Regions from separate parts of the Glutamicibacter endophyticus genome, predicted to be linked through region 2. Evidence: predicted binding sites of a transcription regulator. Region 2 holds the regulator's gene; the other holds the start of a gene.
What was found. Region 2 encodes HrcA, which represses chaperone genes, less so after heat shock. Its sites were predicted from a motif close to TTNGCACTCGNNNNNNNCGAGTGCNAA; they were not measured.

Region 1: the regulator HrcA is predicted to act here: its motif matches at 4,209-4,235, upstream of groL (chaperonin GroEL).

The regions. Positions count from the first base shown of each region.
Region 1 covers NZ_CP174200.1:540,969-547,970, forward strand. Annotated here, with positions in the region: gene ACJD00_RS02650 (hypothetical protein) at 1-265, opposite strand, end outside; gene ACJD00_RS02655 (threonine/serine exporter family protein) at 594-2,279, shown strand; gene ACJD00_RS02660 (uracil-DNA glycosylase) at 2,276-3,046, opposite strand; gene ACJD00_RS02665 (DUF3263 domain-containing protein) at 3,236-3,493, shown strand; gene ACJD00_RS02670 (LytR C-terminal domain-containing protein) at 3,545-4,141, shown strand; gene groL (chaperonin GroEL) at 4,425-6,062, shown strand; gene ACJD00_RS02680 (DUF4031 domain-containing protein) at 6,140-7,002, opposite strand, start outside.
Region 2 covers NZ_CP174200.1:1,821,009-1,828,010, forward strand. Annotated here, with positions in the region: gene ACJD00_RS08505 (GerMN domain-containing protein) at 234-1,175, shown strand; gene ACJD00_RS08510 (16S rRNA (uracil(1498)-N(3))-methyltransferase) at 1,172-1,945, opposite strand; gene dnaJ (molecular chaperone DnaJ) at 1,956-3,077, opposite strand; gene hrcA (heat-inducible transcriptional repressor HrcA) at 3,135-4,142, opposite strand; gene ACJD00_RS08525 (DUF3097 domain-containing protein) at 4,256-5,107, shown strand; gene ACJD00_RS08530 (DUF4870 domain-containing protein) at 5,221-5,616, shown strand; gene hemW (radical SAM family heme chaperone HemW) at 5,636-6,865, opposite strand; gene lepA (translation elongation factor 4) at 6,865-7,002, opposite strand, start outside.

The DNA.
Region 1 (7,002 bases), 1.3 Mb from region 2:
CCGTGAACTCTGTGGAGGTCCGCACGCCGGCTCCGACCTCGACCACGTCGAATCGGGCTCCGGCCAAGAAGGTCTTCAAGGTTGGCTCCACATCGTCGGGGCCATCAGACAGCAGGCAGACCGTCACATCGAAACCGTTGGTTTGCAGCAGTGTGGCCGCGTCGTTGATCCGCGCGCGAAGGTGGTCGGCATCTTGCCCGGGCCACGGCGAGAAATCGATGACCGCTGGGTCCATCCCGACCTGGAGCACACGTAGCTTCCTCATGTACCAACAGTAGTCCCGCAAGCTTCTGGCTAGAGCATGCTCACGTCTTCGCCTGCCCCTGCCTCGGTGAACCGAGAGAACCGGCGCGATGGCCGCCCCTTGCACCCACTAAACGCAAATGCGCCGAGAGTCCTCGGACGTTTCGCGGCCTTCTGCAATTCACAAGCGGGGCACCTTTCGGTTCTCCCGGTACGTAGCGGGGGAGTAGTGCTAACAAGTGTGTGCGGCGTGACGTCTTCTCTGCCGATATTTTGCCTCCTTCGGCGAAGACTCCGTTGTATCGTGAAGCAAGAGGAGTAGTTATCGGGTGTGAGAGGGGGAAATCGCCGTGGCGCAACAGCAGTCGGACGAACCGGAGGGCCAGGTGGAGCAGTCCGCCGGTCAGGACCCGGCGCCCGCCGTTAGCGCCCTACCACTAGTGACGACGAACCAAATCAACGTGAATGTGGGTAGTCAAGAGCCCGACCCAGAACCGGCTCCTGAACCGGTGCGTGCTTCGGCCCTACCACCAACTACCGCACTTAGCGCCACACTGACCACAGCCGACGCCGATGATGCCGGTTCGTGGCTCGGACAAATGTCGATCACCGACGAGGGCGTGACGGTTTACCCGCAACGCGCCAACCCGGTGGCTCGTCGTTTGCTGGCCAAGATTTGGGTGTCCGATGCGCCCCCGACTCAAGCCCTCAATTTGGTTGATCGGCTCCAGGGCACTCCCTACGCCAATCCCAAGGTCAACGAGGAGCATGACGCGTCGACGCGCCGTACCATCGAGTTTGCGCTGGATCTGGGCGAGACGCTTATCCGCTACGGGGCAGGGGCCCTGGAGGTAGAAACCAGCGTCATTGCGGTGACTGCCGCCCTTGGGGTCAGCCACTTGGATATGGACACGACCAATCAGTCCTTGCACCTGAACTACAGCCCACCTGATGCAGAGAGTTTCTCCGTACTGCGCGTCGTTCGCTCGTCTACGGCCAACTACGCCGGTCTGGTGTTGCTCCACGAACTAGTTTCGGACATTATCGCCGGTGGCGTCTCGCGACAGACTGCGGTGTCCCGGCTGAAGAAAATCCAGCGTCAGCCTAAGCCGTTTCCGCGTTGGTTGGTCGCCACCGGACGCAGCGTCTTCGCGGCCGCCTTCGTGTTGTTCATCGGAGGTACTTGGCTTGGTGCCCTGATCGCGATGGCCTCGTCCGTCTTGGTCTCGGAAATCGGCAAATACGGTAGTCGGTGGCGTGTGCCCGAATTCTTCACCATATCCGCTTCGTCCTTTGCGGTGACGGCCATTGCACTACTAGGCTTTCAGGCCAACGCGCCGCTGGATCCGGCCCTGGTCGTCTCGGGCGGTATCTTGCTGCTCTTACCATCGGGCAAGTTCGTTTCGGCTCTACAAGATGCGATCAACGGATTCCCGGTGACAGCGATCGGGCGCTTGTTCTCGGCGGGTTTGACCTACATGGCCATAGTTGTGGGTATTTCCGCGGCTCTGGTGGTGTTTTCATTATTTGATGCTTCGGCCGTTGACGTTCATGAGATCAAGACCATCGACTACCCCATCTGGTTCATGGCTCTGCTGGTGGTCATTGCCATTATTGCCGGCGCCGTCACCGAACAAACGGCGCGGCGACTGTTGCTGCCCACAGCCGGGATCGCGTTGCTTGGCTATTTGGTGTTCGTCGTGATGGAGGCAGTGGGCATGGGTGAGCGTGGTACCCCCGCGGTTGTTTCAACCGTCATTGGCTTCGCGGCACGCTATTTGACCGACCGGCTCAACAGCCCCCAACTGGTTCTGGCAGCTCCGGCGGTCATGTTCATGTTGCCCGGTCTGATGATCTTCCGTGCCATGTATGTGATCGTTTTTGAGACAACGAACATGTCGGGTGGTCTGGTTGAGATGTTCAACGCTTTGGGCATCATGCTTGCGATCGCCGGCGGCGTGGTCTTGGGCGATACGCTGTGTCGCCCGTTGACCTCCAGCGCACGGCGCGAACGTCGCCGGATTCGCCGCCGCTAGGCCGGAATCTTCCAGTCAATCGGTTCGCGTCCGAGCCGGGCCAGTGCCTGATTCGTGGCGGAGAAAGGGCGCGAGCCGAAGAACCCGCGTGAGGCCGAGAGCGGTGAAGGATGCGCGCTACGAATCTGAATAGACCGCGAGAGCATCGGAGCAAGGGGTTGTGCCTTCGCGCCCCAGAGGATGGACACCACCGGCTCCGCGCGTTCGTTCAGCGCCCGCAGGATCGCCTCCACAATGGGTTGCCAACCGAGCTTTTGATGTGAGCCGGCCTCTCCGGCCGTGACGGTCAATACCTGGTTCAGGAGTAAGACGCCACGCTGGTGCCACACACTGAGATCGGGGTGTGCTGCCGGTGGAATGCCTAGATCTGACTCGAGTTCCTTATAAATGTTCGACAGGCTGCGTGGAAGTGGGCGGACATGGCGTTCGGCGGCGAAAGCCAAGCCGTTGCCGTGCCCCGGAGTGGGGTACGGGTCCTGGCCCAGGATAAGTACCTTTACCTCGTGGAGTGGCAGTTGCAGGGCCCGCAGGATGTTCTCAGGCCTCGGAAGGATGCGCTCGCCGGCGGCGGAGCGCTCCGCTAACGCCGTGGCTAGTTGCCGTAATTGCGCATCGACCGCACGCAGCGCAGGAACCCAATCGGCCGCGATGAGCTGCAGCTCAGCGAGGTGCGCAACACCGTAATAGAACGGGAAGTCGGTGGCCTGCAACGGGTTGTTCGGCGAGAAATCTGCCTGGTCGAAGAGCGTCTGCTGCGGGTTGTCCATACATTCAATTGTGCCTTTGCGCGCCGACAGGGTGTAGCTCACACGGCGTTTTGGGACGCCAATGGGTAGAATATCTGTGGCGTCCCGGCTGCACGCTGGGTCACCATGAACGAGTAGAAGCCCACAGGCGAGAGCAGAGGAATCGAGGTGAGCGTGGTGTCAGAGCAAGAGTTCTTAGCTGATTTCGTGATGAATCCGGACAGCGAATTAGACGAGCGCTCGCAACAGATTCTTTACATGGAGCGCCTGTGGTGGAAGTACGCCGGTGCCAAGGAACAGGCCATTACGCAGCAGTTTTCGATGTCCGCGACCCATTACTATCAGCTGCTCAACCAGCTGATCGACACGGACGCTGCGTTGGCCTATGACCCGATGCTGGTCAAGCGGTTGCGTAGACTACGAACTACGAGGCGACGCGTGGGCGGCGCCGTCGGACAGGGACGTTGAGTCACTCCCGCACACCGACCGCCGCCAGTTATCCATCGAACAAGGACGAGAATGACCAACTACCCGCGTGATGAGTTTGATCGCGTTCCGGAGTTCAACACCCGAGTGGGATCGCACCATGCCCATGGATGGGCGCAATCTGCTGCGGCAAAGTCCGCGGGCGGGTCGCTACGCTGGGTGATTATCGCCGCGGTGTCCGTGCTGATCATTGGAGCCATATCGTTCTTCGTCTTTAACCAGCAGCCTGCCTCGCCTACCGCTACGGAGCCGACCGCGACGACAACGGCAAGCGAGGAGACGAGTTCCTCGCCAACCCCGAGCGAAACCGAGGAGCCCTCGCCCAGCTTTAGCATCGACGACTCCGAAGTGCTCTACGGGCAGCGCGTGGGTATCTACAATGCGTCCGGGGTACGCGGATCGGCCGGAACTGCGCAAGAGCAGTTGCTCGAAGAGGGCTTCACGAATCTGCGCACCGGCGATTGGTCGCGACTGGAAACCGAATCCGCCGTTTACTACGCGTCTAACGCGTACGAGATGACTGCTCAGAAGACGGCGGCTGCGCTCGGTATTGAGGCGGTACTGCAAACCAGCAATATTCCCGACCGAATCTCGATCGTTATAGGTAGCGATGTGACCGAGGAACAGTAGCCTCGAATAAGTCTTCGCCTAGAGCCGACCGGCTTGCACTCGCACCGCGAGAGTGCCAATATTTGTATTAGCACTCGCGCGTCGAGACTGCTAATTCCGGTCGGTTTCCGGTTTAACCGTTTCCTTCCGGAAGCACGGTCACGTTGCGCCGAGGCGAATTACCTCAGATAGCGAGAGCTGGTTCGTCTCCGGTCCGATGCCGGAAACGGAACACTCGTCCGTCGCGGGCGCTGTCTGTCGGTTGAACTTTCGCATGATTGTCCCGAAAGGACCGTAAGCCACTATGGCCAAGATGATTGCATTTGACGAGGAAGCACGCCGCGGCCTCGAGCGCGGCCTGAACACCCTGGCCGACGCCGTGAAGGTTACCCTGGGCCCGCGTGGGCGCAACGTCGTACTTGAAAAGAAGTGGGGCGCACCGACCATCACCAACGACGGTGTCTCCATCGCCAAGGAGATCGAGCTCGAGGATGCCTACGAGAAGATCGGCGCCGAGCTGGTCAAGGAAGTAGCTAAGAAGACCGACGACGTCGCAGGTGACGGTACCACTACCGCAACCGTGCTGGCTCAGGCACTGGTCAAGGAAGGCCTGCGTAACGTTGCCGCAGGCGCCGACCCGATCGCACTGCGCCGCGGCATCGACAAGGCCGTTGAGGCCGTCACCGCCGAGCTGTTCACCGCTGCCAAGAAGATCGAGTCCAAGGAACAGATCGCTGCTACCGCGTCGATCTCCGCTGGCGACACCGAAATTGGTGGTCTGATCGCTGAGGCTTTGGATAAGGTCGGCGAGCAGGGCGTTATCACCGTCGAGGAATCCAACACCTTCGGCCTCGAGCTTGAGCTCGCTGAGGGTATGCGTTTCGACAAGGGCTACATCTCGGCCTACTTCGTCACCGACGCGGAGCGCCAGGAAACCGTCCTGGAAGACCCTTACATCCTGATCGTCAACTCGAAGATCTCCAGCGTCAAGGACATGGTTTCGCTGCTGGAGAAGGTCATGCAGTCGAACAAGTCGCTGCTGATCATTGCCGAGGACGTCGAGGGCGAGGCTCTGGCAACCCTGATCCTGAACAAGATCCGTGGTCTGTTCAAGTCCGTCGCCGTCAAGGCTCCGGGCTTCGGCGATCGTCGCAAGGCCATGCTGACCGACATCGCTATTCTGACCGGTGGCCAGGTTGTTTCCGAGGAAATCGGCCTGTCGCTGGACAACGTCGGCCTTGAGGTCTTGGGTACCGCCCGTAAGGTGGTTATCACCAAGGACGAGACCACCATCGTGGAGGGCGGCGGCGACGCCGACGCCATCGAGGGTCGCAAGAGCCAGATCGCTGCCGAAATCAAGAACACCGATTCGGACTACGACCGCGAGAAGCTGCAGGAGCGCCACGCAAAGCTCTCCGGTGGTGTGGCCGTGCTGAAGGCCGGCGCCGCTACCGAGGTGGAGCTCAAGGAGCGCAAGCACCGCATCGAGGATGCCGTGCGTAACGCTAAGGCAGCCGTGGAAGAGGGCATCGTCGCAGGTGGTGGCGTGGCTCTGATCCAGGCTGGCGAAGCCGCCTTCGGCAAGCTCTCCCTCGAGGGTGACGAAGCCACCGGTGCGAACATCGTACGCGTGGGTATCGAAGCTCCGCTGAAGCAGATCGCCCTGAACGCTGGTCTCGAGCCGGGCGTCGTTGCTGACAAGGTCAAGGGTCTGCCTGCTGGCCACGGTCTGAACGCCGCCACCGGCGAGTACGTTGACCTGCTGGACGCTGGCGTCAACGACCCGGTGAAGGTTACCCGTTCGGCACTGCAGAACGCTGCCTCGATCGCTGGTCTGTTCCTGACCACCGAGGCGGTTGTGGCAGACAAGCCGGCTCCGGCTGGCGCTGCCGCTCCGGGCGGCGATGAGATGGGTGGCATGGGCGGAATGGGCGGCTTCTAAGCCTGACCCGTTTGGCTCAATAGGCCTCAAGGCGCGGGGTCGTATCCTTTGATGGATACGGCCCCGTGCCGTTTCATTTAACGCTCTGCTGTGGAGCTCAGTCCGCTATTCAGTCGTCGAATCTCGCGCTCGATATTGGCTCGAGCCGCGGACTCCCAACGTTTTTGGGCCTCTGGCGTGGCGTAGATTGCCGGACGTTGCAGAAAATCGTCGAGTATACGTAACCGCCCCTGAGCGAAGAGCACGGGGTCCAAGTGGGCGTATTCTTCGGCTATGGCAGCTACGTAGCGATCGTAGGCAGGTTGGGGACGGGCAAGAACCTCAAGATCCGCGTCGCAGAGCGACATGGCCACATTGTCCGAAGGGCTGGCGCGATGTGTGGCGGTCACTAACACCAGGGCACTGACCCTTTGGCGCTCTTCCACAGGCAGGATCCCCGCCAACAATGATTCGGCCAGTTCTGCCGATTCCTGCTCGTCGCTCGGGCTTCCGTTATAGACGGCGTCATGAAACCAAGCGGCCAAGTATGCCGCCCGGCGTTCGCTGTGCGATATGCCCTCCGGAAGCAACAGATCGAGTCCCTCGAGTATTGCCAGTAGATGCACGCGATCATGGTAACGCCGATGAGGCTCACTCCACCGGGTCAATAGAGCTCGTCCCAGGGCCAGCTCTAAACCGACCTCACGTTGCCATCGGTCGAGCAACACCCGATCCAACTTCTCCGGTCGATACCGCGCCGGAACCCTTAGCCCGGATGTCATCAAGGCGCGGACCAGTTCCGTGCCGCTCACTTCGTGGGCACCGGCTTCAACTAGCTGCTGGTACCGTCGGGCAGGAACATCGTAATGATCTCTGTCGAAGGCACGGGCATCGATGCCATTGGCGGCGGCGAATGCGTGGAGCTCTGCGAGCGACTGATCGGAGATCAAGTGGGAGAACT
Region 2 (7,002 bases):
GAGCTGATCGGGTGAATGGGTTCTGCCTACCTCAAGTCTAGCCAGTACCCGATCGCGGTGGGTCCATTGCGCCCACGGCGTAGCCAGCTTAGGTATAGATTTGGTTACGGATCGGTAGAAAACTCGGTTTCCGGCCGTTTGCCGGGCAAACTTGTGGCAAGCTAAATGGGCGCGCGAGCTCGCCGGAGGGCGAGTCGGGCGCGCTGAGGGCATGATACGGAAATGGGAGAAGTGTGCAGTTCAAGGTGCGTAAATCAGGCGTGATGCGCCAACGCATTGCCTGCCTAGCGGTTGCGGCGGTGGCGTTGACCGGCTGCGCTAGCACCCAAAACAGCACGGAACTGCAGATGCCCACCGCCGACCCGGCACAAGCCAACGGACTACCGGTGGCTGAAGATACGGTCGAAAGCGGCACGAAGGCTCAGAGCCTGCCGGTGTACTGGCTGCAGAACACCGATCAGGGCGTTTTTCTCTACCGCGAATATGTCAAAGGTGATGCCAGCGCCGAACCGGTCACCGAGGCGGTGCGTTATCTACTCAATGATGCCCCCGCCACGGACCGCTGGTACACGCTATTGGAACCCAGCACTGAAATCGGCGTTGCGGTCGGTCACGATAATGTGATCACCCTCGATTTGCCCGCCACGGTGTTCACCGCCCGCATCGATGATGGGCTGGCCGAACGTAGCATCCAACAGCTGGTATTCACGGCCACGGCCGCCGCCTCCCACGCGAGCCTGCTCACCGGAACGGCGGCACCGCGGGTGCGGCTGCTGGTCGACGGGCAGCCAGAGGCCACGGTTTTTGGCGACTACCAGCTACCGGCCACCATTGAACGCGACCCGAGGTTTGCCGCTCCCCTGTGGATCATTGACCCGCAGTACGGTTCGGTCAAGGCCGCCGGGAATGTCCGGATCAACGGACGCACATCCGGTTTCAGCGGCGGAACGCACTACAGCCTGACCCGACTCGATACCGCATCCGGGGATCACAACATCATCCCGGCGACCCGGGTGGACCAAGCGCTGATCGCCGATGACGGTAGCTTCAGCATCCGCCAGCGGCTCGAAAAGGGCCGGTACCGCTTGACCCTGTGGGGACAAAATCAGGGGTCCATGGCCCATGTCGCGACGGTGACCAGCGATTTCACCGTCGGCCCCAAATCCGAAGACTAGAGTTCGCCGAGTAGGTGTCGGATCAGCACCAGTGCGGCCGGTCCAGCAGTCGAGGCACGCAACACATGCTGACCCAATAACGCGGGAATGGCTCCGGCGGCGGTAAAACGCTCAATCTCCGCATCCGAGATGCCCCCTTCGGGACCCACGATCAGTCGGATGGCGCCGCCCTCCGTGTCGGCACCGAGCCATTGGCTCACCACCTCGGACAGCGCCCGCTGCTCGGCCTCGTGCAACACGATCACCAGCTCACCGGCCGCCACGTGCTCGGCAATCTGCGCTTCGAGTTGCTTCGAGTTGCACAGCGGCTGCACCGAGGGTTCATGTGTGCGCCGGGACTGTTTCTGCGCGGCGCGGACCTGAGCCTGCCATTTCGCCTGGCCCTTGGCCGCCTTTGCTTGATTCCAGCGCACGATGGAGCGTTCGGCCTGCCAGGGCTGGACCTGACTGATCCCCAATTCGACGGCGGCTTCGACTGCCTGCAGGTCGCGGTCCGACTTGGCCAGCGCCTGCGTCAGCGAAATCGGGATCGCCGGTGCAGGTTCACGCTCCACCTGCTCCACACGGACGCTCAGGAGCTCACGCCCGACCTCGAGCACGCTCACGGTCAGCCGGGTACCGCGCCCGTCGAGCAGATCGAGCTGCTCGCCGGGCGCGGCCCGCTTGACCGTGGCCGCGTGGTGGGCCTCGGCCCCGGTGAGCTCAAGGGTATCGCCCACGGAGGCACCACTGGCCTGCTCGGGGTCGATGGTGAAGCTCTGGTTACTCATTGGCTAGCCGTTAGCGCTGGTGGAGCTTGTCGCGCAGGCGGGCAAACATGCCGCCGGACTGTTCGACCTGACCGGCGGTCATCTCCTCACCACGGAGCTTAGCCAGCTGTTCGAGCAGGTCGCGCTGGGCGGCGTCGAGCTTGGTGGGGGTCACCACCTGCAGGTGCACGACGATGTCGCCGCGCTTGCCGCCGCGAAGCCGTGGCACACCCAAGCCGGGCAATGTGACGGTGTCCCCGTCCTGTGCGCCGGCTTCGACGTTCACGGTCTGTTCGCCGTCGAAGGTTTCCAGCTTCAGTTCGCAGCCCAGGGCTGCGGCGGTCATCGGCAGGCTCATCTTGGCGTGCAGGTCGTTGTGGTCGCGTTCGAAGATCTTGTGGCGACGCACGTCAATTTCCACGAACAGGTTGCCGTTCGGGCCACCGCCCGGGCCGGCCTCGCCCTGACCACGGAGCTGGATGCGGGTACCCGAGGCCACACCGGCCGGAATGTTCAGTTGCTTGGACACATGCTCGCGCACGCGGCCCTCGCCGTTGCACTCCACGCAGGGGTCCGGGATGGTGGTGCCGTAGCCGCGGCAGGCGGCACAGGTTTCGACGGTCATCATCTGACCCAAGAAGGAGCGCACCGGGCGCTGCACTTGACCGGCGCCGTGGCAGATCGAGCAGGTCACCGGGCTGGTGCCTTCGCGGCAGCAGGAGCCGTTGCAGACCTTACAGGTGACAGCCGATTCCATCTCCAGCGGGTACACGGTGCCCTTGACCGCGTCCTCCAGGTCGATGGTGACGGTGATCAGCGCGTCACGCCCTGGCTGGGTACGCGACATCGGGCCCTGCTGGCCACCGGCACCTCCGAAGAACTGCTCGAAGATATCCCCGAAGCCACCGAAACCGCCACCGCCGAAGCCTTGCTGGCCGTTGCCGTTTTCATCGCCGGTCGCGTCGTAGTTGGCGCGCTTCTGCTCATCGGAGAGCACCTCGTAGGCTCGGGTTACCAGCTTGAACTGCTCAGCGGCATCCTGAGACGGGTTCACGTCCGGGTGCAGCTTGCGCGCAAGTTTGCGGTACGCGCTCTTGATTTCCTGTCCGGTCGCGTCCTTGGCCACGCCAAGGGTTTCATAGTGCGTGCTCACGGTGAAGCCGCATCCTTTCTGCAGGGGTCATACGTTGAGTGTAGGGGCCAACGAGGGTTAGCCGGTCAAAATACGCGAAAGATAGCGCGCCACAGCGCGTACTGCGGCCATCGACGAGGGATAGTTCATGCGCGTCGGGCCCAGCACGCCGAGTTTATTGCGGGCATCGTTACTGTAGGTGGTGGCGATGACCGCGGTATCTAGTAGCTGGCCGTAGTGGTTCTCGGTGCCGATGGCTACGGCCACACCACGTGAATCTGCTTCGAGCTCGGAAAATAGCTTCAGCAATACAACCTGTTCCTCTAGTGCTTCGAGAACCGGAGTAATGCTCAAAGGAAAGTCTCTGCCCGAACGGGCCAAATTCGCGGTTCCGGCCATCACAATACGCTGTTTGCCAGCGGCGAGGGCCATTGCCGAAATACCGTCGACCAATTCGTTGAGAAAAGCCGCGTCTAGTTCCGCCGGGACGGGCACGGACTCAGCCTGTGCCAAGTCGGCAATTTGCCGCCCCGCAAAGTGGGTTAGCAGCCAGATTTTGGAACGTTGGAGCTCTTCTTCACCAATCACCCGATCCACCGTCAGCATGCGCTGATCCACGGTGCCGTCGGAGGTGATAAGTACCATCAGCACCTGGGATCCACCCAGCCACACCAGTTCCAGATTTTTCAAATGTGCCAGGTCGTAATGCGGCACCTGAATCATCGCGACCTGATTGGTCAACTGTGAGAGCAAGCGCACGGTGCTGCGCAAGAGATCGTCGAGATCGTGCGAACCGTCGAGAATCTTGTTGATGGCGTCGCGTTCGGGTCGTGAGAGCGGCTTGAGCTCCTCGATCTGATCCACGAAACGCCGATAGCCCTTTTCGGTAGGGATACGCCCCGAAGAGGTGTGCGGGGCCGCGATCAGCCCCTCCTCTTCCAGGGCCGCCATGTCATTGCGGATTGTCGCCGCCGAGACGCCGAGATTATGACGATCTAACAGCGCCTTAGAGCCGACGGGCTCACGGGACTGCACGTAGTCCTCGACGATTGCGCGCAGCACATCCAACCTACGCAACTCACTCATGGGACCACCTCGCCTCGAATTAGCACTCGAACCTTTCAAGTGCCAAGTCTAGTACGTTCAACGCTTGCTAGCATGGGATTTCCCGCGTATTCGATCACAGCGAAAGGCAGTTCGTGACCAATTATCCCTGGGGCGCCCAAGACCTGCGCGCGCCACAGCCGCGAAAACTCCGCCAAGTGCCCGTCGCCAAGGGCCTACTGCTTGAAGACGTGGACAGCGGATGGGTCGGTGAAGTCATACGCACGGACAAGTCCGGCGGCATGCGCGTCATCGTGCTTGAAGATCGACATGGCCGCACTCGCTCCTTTCCCGCAGGCTTCGGATTTCTGCTCGAGGGCGAACCGGTTGAACTTATCGAGCCGCGCACAGCGGCCGGCTCGGGCAAGAAAATCTCTGCCTCCGGTTCCGTGGCGGTCACCGGGCATAAGGCCCGTGTCGCCCGCGCCAGTCGCATCTGGGTCGAGGGTAAGCACGATGCGGAACTGGTCGAAAAGGTGTGGGGCCATGACCTGCGCGTGGAAGGCATTGTTGTCGAGCCCCTGCACGGCGTCGACGACCTGGCTGGAGCGATCGCCGAGTTCGCCCCATCGCCACAGCGACGTCTGGGCATTCTGGTTGATCACCTGATCGAGGGCACGAAAGAACAACGCATCGTCCAAGAGGCGCTCAAGGTGCCCGGCGCGGCCGGAAACGTGAAAATTCTCGGCCACCCGTACGTCGATGTCTGGCAGGCGATCAAACCCGCCACGCTGGGAATTTCGGCGTGGCCGGTCATCCCCAAAGGCACGGATTGGAAAACCGGCGTGTTGCGCAGCTTCGGCTGGCCGCATGCGACGGCCGAAGATATCGGCATCGGTTGGTCGAAAATCTTGAATGCCGTCACCCATTACGGACAACTCGAACCGCAGTTGCTCGGTCGTGTCGAAGAGCTGATCGATTTCCTCACCAGCGAAGATTACAACTAGCTAACAATCGCCCAGTAAATGGAGAATAGGGTGCAATATCCCCGATTTCTCCGGCGACACTGCGTAGAATTAGGCGTAGAAACCAACAGCAACGCGAGGAAGTGCCAGTGTCAATGCGCCAGACGGATCCGTCGAAGGGTTCGAATTTCGAGGGATCCAAAACATCGGCTCAGCCGTTGACTCCCTCCGAAGACCGCCAATGGGCAATGCTCGCCCACTTCGGCTTGATTCTCGGTTGCATTCCGGCCGCGGTGATCTTCGCGGTCTATCGCGACCGGGGACCGTTCACTGCGCAGGAAGCCAAAGAAGCTTTCAACTTTGCGTTGCCTCTGACCGTGCTGGCGATCGCGCTGAACGTACTAACCCTGATTCCCGGGCTGGGCTGGCTTTTTGCCGTACTGGCCGTGGTGTTGTGGATCTTCATGACGCTCATGGGCGCACGTGCCGGTATCGAGGTTAATAAGGGACGCCCCTACCGCTACTCGATGAACCTTCGGTTGCTCAAGTAGCGCCAGGGGCACCGATTGCTCAGAATCCGAGCAGTTGACGTACTACGAGGTCGGCCAAGAGCCGGCCTCGTTGCGTTAAGACCAACGTTCCTTGGAGGGCCTGCTTTGGATCAATCAGTGAATCGGCGATGAGCCCGGCCACGTTCTGCCGCGCTTCGCCGCTGAGTAGCTCCAAGGGCATCCCACTGGATAGCCGCGTCAAAAGCATGGTGCGTTCGAGCTCCACGGCCTCAGCATCGGGGAACTCGCGTCCGGCGCCGGGAGAAATTTCCGCGTCGATCCGCTGCTGATAAGCCGCCGGATGCTTCACATTCCACCAGCGCAGACCGCCGACATGGGAGTGAGCGCCCGGGCCGGCACCCCACCAATCCCCACCCTTCCAGTAGGCGAGATTGTGGTCGCAAGCAAATCGTGGTTCGCGCGCCCAGTTACTGACCTCGTACCAGCCATACCCGCCGCCGGCAAAAAGCTCGTCCGCCAGCTGGTACTTCTCGGCATGATCGTCATCGTCGATATTCGGCACTTGACCGCGGCGGATCTGGGCCGCCAATTTGGTGCCCTCCTCAATGATCAACGCATAGGCACTGATATGGTCCGGCTCCAGGGCCAATGCCGCTTCGATGCTGGTGCGCCAGTCCTCGAGCGATTCCCCCGGTGTGCCATAGATTAGGTCCACGCTTACTTCCAGCCCGGCCTCCCGGGCCCAGCTGACCACCTGCGGTAATCGGCGCGGATCATGCGTCCGTTCCAGAACCTGCAACACGTGGGGTACCGCGGACTGCATGCCGAAGGACACGCGCGTGAATCCGCCCGCCGCCAATTCGGCCAACGACTCACGAGTGACCGAATCGGGGTTGGCCTCGGTGGTGACCTCCGCCCCGGGCGTCAGTCCGAATCGCTGGACAATGCGCTGCAACACGGTCACCAGGTCCGCGGCAGGCAACAGGGTGGGCGTGCCACCACCGAAAAATACGGTATCGACCGTGCGTTGCGGAATACCGGAGCGCTCGAGAACCTGCTCGGCGAAGTCGATTTCCCGTGAGACGGTTTGCGCATAGGTCAGTTGGGAGGCGCCGGATCCGAGTTCGGTGGCCGTGTAGGTGTTGAAGTCACAGTAACCGCAGCGAACCGTGCAAAACGGAATATGCACGTAGAAGGAGAAGCTACGCCCCGCGGCGCCTTCGGCGCACGCGGGGGGTAGCAACCCGTCGGCTGGTGCCGGGTCACCGTCGGGAAGAACTGAGGGCATTACTTCTTTTTCGGCTCGTCCGAGGACAGTGCGGCGATGAAGGCTTCCTGCGGAACCTCCACGCGACCGACCATCTTCATGCGCTTCTTGCCTTCCTTCTGCTTCTCCAGCAACTTGCGCTTACGGCTGATGTCACC